3 regions of the Mesorhizobium sp. L-8-10 genome follow, and region 3 is predicted to be linked to each of the others. Evidence: riboswitches for the same ligand, from Rfam matches in the RefSeq annotation. Region 3 holds a riboswitch; each other region holds the start of a gene.
The links. Region 3 has a riboswitch for thiamine pyrophosphate ahead of thiC (phosphomethylpyrimidine synthase ThiC). Riboswitches for the same ligand answer to the same signal wherever they lie in the genome.
Positions count from the first base shown of each region.

Region 1 (3,272 bases), 3.9 Mb from region 3:
ACCACGACCGTCTCGCCGCGCCCGTCGGTCAGGTAGTGCGCCAGCGTCTCCTCGGGGTCGACCGCTTCGCGCTTCTGGTCGAGCGTGGCGATCTCGAGATTGGTGCCGAGCCGGACCGTACCGGTATCGGACGCCAGCGCGCCGGTGAGCATCTTGAGCAGCGTCGTCTTGCCGGCGCCGTTGGGCCCGACCAGGCCGACGCGATCGCCGCGCTGGATGCGGGTCGAGAAATCGCGGACCACGACGAGATCGCCGAAGCTTTTCGAAATGCCCTTGGCCTCGATCACCAGCTTGCCCGATTCTGCCGCCTCGCTGGCGACCATGTTGGCCAGGCCTTCGGCGCCGCGATGGCTGCGGAACCGCTGCCGCATCGCCTGCAGTTCGCCCAGCCGGCGCATGTTGCGCTTCCTGCGCGCTGTGACGCCGTAGCGCAGCCAGTGCTCCTCGCGGACGATCTGGCGGCCGAGCTTGTGCTGCTCGCGCTCTTCCTCTTCGAGAAGGATGTCGCGCCACTCCTCGAAATGGCCGAAACCCTTGTCGAGGCGCCGCGTCTGGCCGCGGTCGAGCCAGACCGTGGCGCGCGACACCCTCTCCAGGAACCGCCGGTCGTGGGAGATGACGATCAGTGCGGAGGAAGAGCGGATGAGTTCCTCCTCCAGCCATTCGATCACCTGCAGGTCGAGATGGTTGGTCGGCTCGTCGAGCAGCAATATGTCGGGCTCAGGCGCCATCACCTTGGCGAGCGCGGCCCGCCTTGCCTCGCCGCCGGAAAGATCGTCGGGACGCTCGTCGCCGGAGAGACCGAGATGGTCGAGAAGATAGGTGACGCGATGCGGATCGTCGGCAGGCCCGAGCCCCGCCTCGACATAGGCGCGGACCGTTGCGAAATCGTCCATGTCGGGGGCCTGCGGCAGGTAGCGCACGGTCGCCGAAGGCTGGCGGAAGACCTCGCCATCCTGCGGCTCGGCCAGCCCGGCGGCGATCTTGAGCAGCGTCGACTTGCCGGAACCGTTGCGGCCGACGAGCGCGATCTTGTCACCGACCGAGGCCGAGAGTGCTGCGCCGTCGAGCAGCGGCGTGCCGCCGAATGTGAGCCTGATATCGTCGAGGCGGAGAAGCGGTGGCGCCATGGTCAGAATGCGTTCGTATCCGGGAAGGGATGGGCAAGCAGCAGCGCACGGCCCGAGCCGAGTTCGACGGAGAGCTCACCTGTGACCTCGTTCGAGACGGTCAGCGACGAGCCGAACGGCACCTCGACCGCCTTGAGGGGCCAGCGCGCGCCGCGTAACGTCAGGCCAGAGAGATCGCTGAACCCCAGCACGCTGAACAGCGTGCCGGGTTCGTAGTCGAAGGCGGAGCGGCCGGGCAACAGCGGCACGCCTTCCTGCGCGCCGCTGGTCAGAAGCACCGGCACGCCCGCTTCCGCCAGACGGATGGCGAGCGCCAGATGCAGCTGGGCATGATCGGCGCGGGGGCCGCCGAAAGCCCCGGCGATCACCAGCGACGTTGCCCCGCGCGACAGCGCGGCGTCGATCGCGAGTTCGCCATCGGTCTTGTCCTTGCCCGAGGGAAAGACCTTGCGCGGCACCTCGGGATAGCTTGCCGCCATCGCCAGGGAAACGGAATCGAAATCGCCCACCCAGAGTTCCGGGGCCAAGTCGAGCGTGTCGGCGTGGCGGATGCCGGAATCGGCAGCGATCACGCGCGCCCCCGCCGTTTGGGCGTCGAGGCGGGGCGTGCGGATCAGGTCGCCGCCGAGCAGAATGGTGAAGATGCTCATGGCGCCCGCCTCTATCAGGGGTCGGGCAAAAGGGAAAGGCGTGACGCCGGAGCACTTGAAACAACCGCTTGCCGTGTCCCCTCGCCGGCTCTATGTCTGGACTTGCTCTAACGGGGTGCCGGTCGCGCAAGGGTCGCGAGCCGGCTGAGAGGCAAAGGGCGAAATCCCCTGCCAACCCGCTGAACCTGATCCGGCTTGTACCGGCGGAGGGATTAGATGCGTTCGCTCATCCGACGCCTTTTCCCTGTCAACGCGACGCAAGGAGGTGCCGATGCGCGTGAAGTTCCTGTCGATCCTTACCGCAGCCCTCGTGCCGCTGGCCTGGCCGGCGGCGGCCGAAGGCAAGCTTACCGTCTATACCTATGAGAGTTTCACCGCCGATTGGGGCCCCGGGCCGCAGGTGGAGAAAGCCTTCGAAGCAGAATGCGCATGCGACCTGCAATTCGTGTCGGTGGCCGACGGCGTCGCTCTGCTCAACCGGGTCAAGCTCGAAGGCGGAGCCACCAGGGCCGACATCGTGCTCGGTCTCGACACCAACCTGACGGCCGAGGCCAAAGCGACGGGCCTGTTCGCGCCGCACGGCGCCGGCCTTGCCCCGCTCGCCGTGCCGGGCGGCTGGAACGACGACGTCTTCGTCCCCTACGACTACGGCTACTTCGCCGTGGTCTATGACAGCGACAAGGTCGCAAACCCGCCGAAAAGCCTGGAGGAACTGGTCGAAGGCGACCCGCGAGAGAAGATCGTCATCCAGGACCCGCGCACATCGACGCCCGGCCTCGGGCTGCTGCTCTGGGTGAAATCCGTCTATGGCGACAAGGCCGGCGAAGCCTGGGCGAAGCTGAAGCCGCGCGTGCTCACCGTCACGCCCGGCTGGAGCGAGGCCTATGGCCTGCTCACCAATGGCGAGGCGCCGATGGTGCTCTCCTATACCACCTCGCCCGCCTACCACATGATCGCCGAAAACAGCGAACGCTATAAGGCGGCCGCCTTCGAAGAGGGGCACTATCTGCAGATCGAGGTCGCGGGCGCGACCGTCAACGGCGCGAAGAACCCGCTGTCGCAGAGGTTCCTCGCCTTCATGACCGGCCCCGCCTTCCAGGACGTCATCCCGGAAACCAACTGGATGCTGCCCGCCGGAAAGACTGACAAGCCGCTCGACCCGGCCTTCGGCAAGCTCGTCCAGCCGGGCAAGTCCCTGCTGTTCAGCGCCGAGGAGGTGGCGAAGAACCGCAAGGCCTGGATCGACGAATGGCTGGCGGCGATCAGCAAGTAGGAGGCGGTCGACAGACAATGTCGCCCTCCTTCCCCCTGCCGCGATCCTCTGCGTACCTGCAGTCTTGGCGCCGCCCCTCATCCGCCTGCCGGCACCTTCTCCCCGCGAGCGGGGAGAAGACCGATGTCCTCTGCGATTTCGCCAATCGTCGAGGCTGCAGGACCAGGTGCCGTCATCGCGGCAGGCAGTCTTCTCCCCGCTTGCGGCTAGGACATGCAT
Region 1 covers NZ_AP023263.1:2,518,233-2,521,504, reverse strand. The annotation lists gene JN280_RS11840 (ABC-F family ATP-binding cassette domain-containing protein) at 1-1,130, opposite strand, end outside; gene JN280_RS11835 (thiamine diphosphokinase) at 1,133-1,780, opposite strand; TPP riboswitch at 1,882-2,009, shown strand; gene thiB (thiamine ABC transporter substrate binding subunit) at 2,052-3,053, shown strand.
Region 1: it holds a riboswitch for thiamine pyrophosphate, as region 3 does, so the genes downstream of both, thiB (thiamine ABC transporter substrate binding subunit) here and thiC (phosphomethylpyrimidine synthase ThiC) in region 3, are expected to answer to the same signal.

Region 2 (3,272 bases), 480 kb from region 3:
CACGGCCACAACTACATCGTCGTAGTGGAGCTTTCAGGTGGCGAACTGGACGAACACGGCTTTGTGCGCGACTACCAAGATCTGGCGGCGTTCAAGCACTACATCGATGGGACGTTCGACCATCGGCATCTTAACGACGTGCTGGGGCATGACCATGCCACAGCGGAATGTCTGGCCAGGCACTTCTACGACTGGTGCAAGGTGCGGCTACCCGAAACCTCCGCCGTGCGGGTGAGCGAGACGCCGAAAACCTGGGCGGAATACCGACCATGACTTGCGCGTTGCATCCCGGAATCCGGGTGAGCGAGATTTTTGGGCCGACCATTCAGGGCGAAGGCGTGCTGATCGGCTTGCCGACGGTGTTCGTAAGAACCGGCGGGTGCGATTATCGCTGTTCCTGGTGCGACAGCCTGCATGCGGTGGACCGTCGCTTCCGCCATGATTGGGAGATGATGTCTTCCGACGCGGTTTGGCAAAAGGTCATTGCACTTTCCGGCGGTCAGCCCGTGATGGTATCGCTGTCGGGCGGCAATCCGGCCATCCAGCCGCTTGGCCAGTTGATCGACCGCGGGCATGGTGAGGGGTACCGTTTTGCATTGGAAACCCAAGGTTCGGTGTCTAAGCAATGGTTCGCGGATCTCGACGTGCTGGTACTCAGCCCCAAGCCGCCCTCAAGTGAAATGACGACAGATTGGGCCGCGTTCGACGCCTGCTTAGAGGCGGCGCAGGATAAGCCGCAGACGGCGCTCAAGCTCGTCGTCTTCGACGAAGATGACTATGCCTATGCCAAAGACGCCGCGGCGCGCTACCCGCAATTACCCGTCTATCTGCAGCCCGGCAATCACACGCCGCCGCGTCCCGGCAACGAAGACGCGTTCATCGACATGGCCGGTGTGATGAGGCGCATGGAATGGCTGGTTGAAAAAGTGACCCGTGACATGTGGTTCGAGGCGCGTGTACTGCCGCAGCTTCATGTTCTGCTCTGGGGAAACAAACGGGGCGTCTAGCCGAAGGGGAAGGATTGCCGACGATGAGCAAGACAGACCTCTATAGCAATCTCACCCAACTGGGCGGCAGCAGCGTCGTTCCGGAAAGCCCCGAAAACACCGTGCTGGAAAAGGCACCGAAATCCGCATGAGGGCTCGCCTTATTGGGGGCGCTTCACCGCTCCTCTGGAGCGTGACTTGCTGTCGATACTACCATGCTTTTCCGCTGGGTTTGTTTGGTCGCCGATCACCGCTGCGGGACGAATGCGCTTGACAAAATAGCGAAGGGCCGTTCAATTCGATGCATTCACCAGGGGAGTCCCGGCAAGGGGCTGAGATACTGCTGGCTTTCGCGGCGCAGTGACCCGTTGAACCTGATCCAGTTCATACTGGCGTAGGGACGGTGCAAGCGCTTTGCGGGAGTTTACGCCCGAGGTCCTGTTTCGGCAGGTCGGCAGAAGCGTCTTTTCATCCTTCCGGCACAGAACTGGGTCTCCAATGCATGAGCAAAGGAGCCTCACGATGAATGCCCTCACCCCCGCCGTATCGACGGGACCCCTGCCCGCCTCGCGCAAGATCCACAAGACCGGCGTCCTCCATCCGCAGATCAGGGTGCCGATGCGCGAAATCTCCGTCCATCCGACGGCCGGCGAACCGCCCATCACCGTCTACGATCCGTCAGGCCCCTATACGGACCCTGCTGTCGAAACCAACATCGAAAAGGGCCTTGCCCGGCTTCGCCACGAATGGGTCACGGCGCGCGGCGATGTCGAAGCCTATGACGGCCGCCATGTCCGGCCGGAAGACAATGGATTCGTCACGGGCGAGCGCCTGACGCCGGAATCTCCCATTCGCAATCGGCCGCTCAGGGCCAAGGCAGGCAAGGCGGTCACGCAGCTAGCCTATGCGCGCGCCGGCATCATCACGCCTGAAATGGAGTTCGTCGCCATCCGCGAGAACCTCGGCCGCGAGATCCTGCGCGGCAAGCTTGAGCGCGACGGCGAAGCCTTCGGCGCGGCGATCCCCGACTTCGTCACGCCGGAGTTCGTGCGCGACGAGGTGGCGCGCGGACGCGCGATCATTCCCGCCAACATCAATCATCCCGAGAGCGAGCCGATGATCATCGGCCGCAATTTCCTGGTGAAGATCAACGCCAATATCGGAAATTCGGCGGTCACCTCCTCGATGGCCGAGGAGGTCGAAAAGATGGTCTGGGCGATCCGCTGGGGCGCCGATACGGTGATGGACCTGTCGACCGGTCGCAACATCCACAACATCCGCGAATGGATCGTGCGCAATGCGCCGGTGCCGATCGGCACGGTGCCTCTCTATCAGGCGCTCGAAAAGGTCAACGGCATCGCCGAGGATCTGAGCTGGGAGGTCTACCGCGACACGCTGATCGAACAGGCCGAACAGGGCGTCGACTATTTCACCATCCACGCAGGCGTGCGGCTGCACTACATCCCGCTGACGGTCGACCGGGTCACGGGTATCGTGTCGCGCGGCGGGTCGATCATGGCCAAATGGTGCCTGCACCATCACCGGGAGAGCTTCCTTTACGAGCATTTCGCCGAAATCTGCGACATCTGCCGCGCCTATGACGTGTCCTTTTCGCTCGGCGACGGCCTTCGTCCCGGCTCGATCGCCGACGCCAACGACGCGGCGCAATTCGCCGAGCTGGAAACGCTCGGCGAGCTGACGAAGATCGCCTGGGCCAAGGATTGCCAGGTGATGATCGAGGGGCCCGGCCACGTGCCGATGCACAAGATCAAGGAGAACATGGACAAGCAACTCGCCGTCTGCGGCGAGGCGCCTTTCTATACGCTTGGACCGCTGACGACCGACATCGCGCCGGGTTACGACCACATCACCTCAGGTATCGGCGCCGCCATGATCGGCTGGTTCGGCACCGCCATGCTCTGCTACGTCACACCGAAGGAACATCTCGGCCTTCCCGATCGCAACGACGTCAAGATTGGCGTGATCACCTACAAGATCGCAGCACACGCCGCCGACCTGGCGAAGGGGCATCCGGCGGCGAAAGTCAGGGATGACGCCCTTTCCCGCGCGCGCTTCGAGTTCCGCTGGGAGGACCAGTTCAACCTGTCGCTCGATCCCGAAACAGCGCGGTCCTTCCACGACCAGACCTTGCCCAAGGAAGCGCACAAGGTGGCGCATTTCTGCTCGATGTGCGGGCCGAAATTCTGCTCGATGCGGATTTCCCACGACATTCGTGCCGAAGCGCAGAAGGAGGGCATGGCGGCGATGGCGGCGAAATACCGCGAG
Region 2 covers NZ_AP023263.1:7,548,830-7,552,101, forward strand. The annotation lists gene queD (6-carboxytetrahydropterin synthase QueD) at 1-273, shown strand, start outside; gene queE (7-carboxy-7-deazaguanine synthase QueE) at 270-1,007, shown strand; TPP riboswitch at 1,289-1,405, shown strand; gene thiC (phosphomethylpyrimidine synthase ThiC) at 1,509-3,272, shown strand, end outside.
Region 2: it holds a riboswitch for thiamine pyrophosphate, as region 3 does, so the genes downstream of both, thiC (phosphomethylpyrimidine synthase ThiC) here and thiC (phosphomethylpyrimidine synthase ThiC) in region 3, are expected to answer to the same signal.

Region 3 (3,272 bases):
GATGTCGTGCGAGATCCGCATCGAGCAGAATTTCGGCCCGCACATCGAGCAGAAATGCGCCAGCTTGTGCGCTTCCTTGGGCAGCGTCTCGTCGTGGAAGGCGCGCGCCGTATCGGGGTCGAGCGACAGGTTGAACTGGTCCTCCCAGCGGAATTCGAAGCGCGCCCGCGACAGCGCGTCGTCGCGGATCTTCGCCGCCGGGTGGCCCTTGGCGAGATCGGCCGCGTGGGCGGCGATCTTGTAGGTGATGACCCCGGTCTTGACGTCGTTGCGGTCGGGCAGGCCGAGATGCTCCTTGGGCGTGACGTAGCAGAGCATGGCGGTGCCGAACCAGCCGATCATGGCGGCGCCGATGCCGCTGGTGATGTGGTCGTAACCCGGCGCAATGTCGGTGGTGAGCGGCCCGAGCGTATAGAACGGCGCCTCGCCGCAGAGGGCGAGCTGCTTGTCCATATTCTGCTTGATCTTGTGCATCGGCACATGGCCGGGGCCTTCGATCATGACCTGGCAGTCTTTCGCCCAGGCGATGCGGGTAAGCTCGCCCAGCGTCTCCAGCTCGGCGAACTGGGCGGCGTCGTTGGCGTCGGCGATCGAGCCCGGGCGCAGGCCGTCGCCCAGCGAGAAGGCGACGTCATAGGCGCGGCAGATGTCGCAGATCTCCTCGAAATGCTCGTAGAGGAAGCTCTCCTTATGGTGGTGCAGGCACCATTTGGCCATGATCGAGCCGCCGCGGCTGACGATGCCGGTGACGCGGTCGGCGGTCAGCGGCACATAGGGCAGCCGCACGCCGGCATGGATGGTGAAATAGTCGACGCCCTGCTCGGCCTGTTCGATCAGCGTGTCGCGGAACACCTCCCAGGTCAGCGCCTCGGCGACGCCGCCGACCTTTTCCAGCGCTTGGTAGATCGGCACGGTGCCGATCGGCGCGGGCGCATTGCGCAGGATCCAGTCGCGGATGTTGTGGATGTTGCGGCCGGTCGACAGGTCCATCACCGTGTCGGCGCCCCAGCGGATCGCCCAGACCATCTTGTCCACCTCCTCGGCCATCGAGGAGGTGACGGCAGAGTTGCCGATATTGGCGTTGATCTTCACCAGGAAATTGCGGCCGATGATCATCGGCTCGCTTTCGGGGTGATTGATGTTGGCCGGAAGGATCGCCCTGCCGCGGGCGATCTCGTCGCGCACGAATTCCGGCGTGACGAAATCGGGGATCGCCGCACCGAAGCTCTCGCCGTCGCGCGCCGCCTTGTCGCGCAGCCGCTCGCGGCCGAGATTCTCGCGGATCGCCACGAACTCCATCTCCGGCGTGACGATGCCGGCGCGCGCATAGGCGAGCTGCGTGACGGCCCGGCCACCCGTCGCCCTCAGTGGCCGGTTTCGGACGGGAAACTCCGGCGTCAGCCGCTCGGCCGAAACGAAGCCATTGTCCTCGGGCTTGACGATGCGGCCGTCGTAACGCTCGACGTCGCGGCGTGCCACGATCCAGTCCTCGCGCAATCGCGGAAGGCCACGTTCGATTTCGGTTCGCGCGCTGGAATCCGTATAGGGACCGGACGAATCATAGACGATGACCGGCGGCTCGCCGGCGCTCGGATGCAGCGCGATCTCGCGCATCGGAACGCGCAGGTCCGGATGAAGCGTGCCTTCTCTGTGGATCTTGCGCGAGGCGGGCAGTTCGCCCGTTGTGACGGTTGGGGCAGTCATGGCGAGCCTCCTTTGCTCGATTGCAACGGAGACCCAGTTCGTGCCGAAAGGAGGAAGTGACGCTTCGCCCGAGGGGAATCGGGGCTTTGCCCTGATGCCGAGGTCGAATGAGAGCCGACCCGCGAAGCCTCGCACCGTCCCTACGCCAGTATGAACTGGATCAGGTTCAACGGGTCACTGCGCTGCCCGGACTCAAAGTCTCGGAGCGTCCTTTGCGCGTCCAAAGGAAGCGCGGCGCTCCAGGGCCAGCAGTATCTCAGCCCCTTGTCGGGACCCCCCTGGTGAGCTTTCAGCATGGAGGATGAATGTCGTCGCTGTCAACAGGGGCGAAATGGGTGCGCGGCCCGCGTAGCGATGCCTGGCAAGGGGGCCAGGCGGGATCGAAGGGCAAGCGCAACGAGGGCTGTCCCCTCACATCAGGCGGCGGCCGGCACCTTCGGGCCGACCGCTTGAAGAAAGCTGCCAGATCGCGACGAAATCGGCCGCGTCGACCTTCGGTCACGAAACGGCCGATGTTTCGCGGCCCTGTGACAGAATCGTCGATCGCCTGTAAGTCGAAGGCCGTTGGGCCGCGGAGCCGCTGAGGATGAGCATGACCAGGAAGACCAGAGTTGCTGTGCTGTTTGGTGGGCGGTCCGCCGAACATGAGGTGTCGTTGCTGTCGGCGGCCAATGTGGTGAAGGCCATCGACAAGGCGCGGTTCGAGATCGTGCCGATCGGCATCGGCCGTGACGGGCGCTGGCGGCTGGTCGAACTGGATGGCGACGCGCTGCCGTCAGAGGTGCCGGCAGAAGGCGCCGACATGGCTTTGCTCCCCGGCGGTAAGGGCCGAATGGTCGCCGTCGCGGCGGGCGGGGACGCGGTCGCTCTCCCGCCGGTCGATGTCGTTTTCCCCGTGCTCCACGGCCCCTTCGGCGAGGACGGGTCCGTGCAAGGCTATGCCGAGGTCGCCGACGTCGCCTATGTCGGCTGCGGGGTGCTTGCCTCGGCCGCGGCCATGGACAAGGACGTGGCGAAACGGCTGTTGCGGGAGGCGGGGGTGGCGGTCGCGCGGGCGATCACGCTGCGGCGCGGCGAAGCCGTGCCCTTCGACGCTGTCGCTGCGGAACTCGGCGCCCCCTTCTTCGTCAAGCCGGCCCGCCAGGGATCGTCGGTCGGCGTCGGCAAGGTGCGCGACGCCGGAAGCTTCGAGGCCGCGTTGAAGGAGGCGTTCCGCCACGACGACAAGGTTCTGGTGGAGGAATTCGTCGAGGCGCGCGAGATCGAATGCGCGGTGCTCGAGGGGGCCGACGGCAGCCTGACAGTTTCCAGGCCGGGCGAGATCATCACGGCCGCAAAGCACGGCTTCTATAGCTACGAAGCCAAATATGTCGATGCGGACGGCGCCATCGTGCGCGCACCCGCAGATGTCCCGGCCGAAGTCGGCGAAGCCGCGCGGACGATGGCCGCACGCGGTTTCCGGGCGCTTGGCTGCGAGGCCATGGCGCGGGTCGATTTCTTCCTCCGGCCGGATATGAGCCTCGTCCTCAACGAGATCAACACGATCCCCGGCTTCACCAATATCAGCA
Region 3 covers NZ_AP023263.1:7,067,547-7,070,818, reverse strand. The annotation lists gene thiC (phosphomethylpyrimidine synthase ThiC) at 1-1,704, opposite strand, end outside; TPP riboswitch at 1,824-1,994, opposite strand; gene JN280_RS33020 (D-alanine--D-alanine ligase family protein) at 2,297-3,272, shown strand, end outside.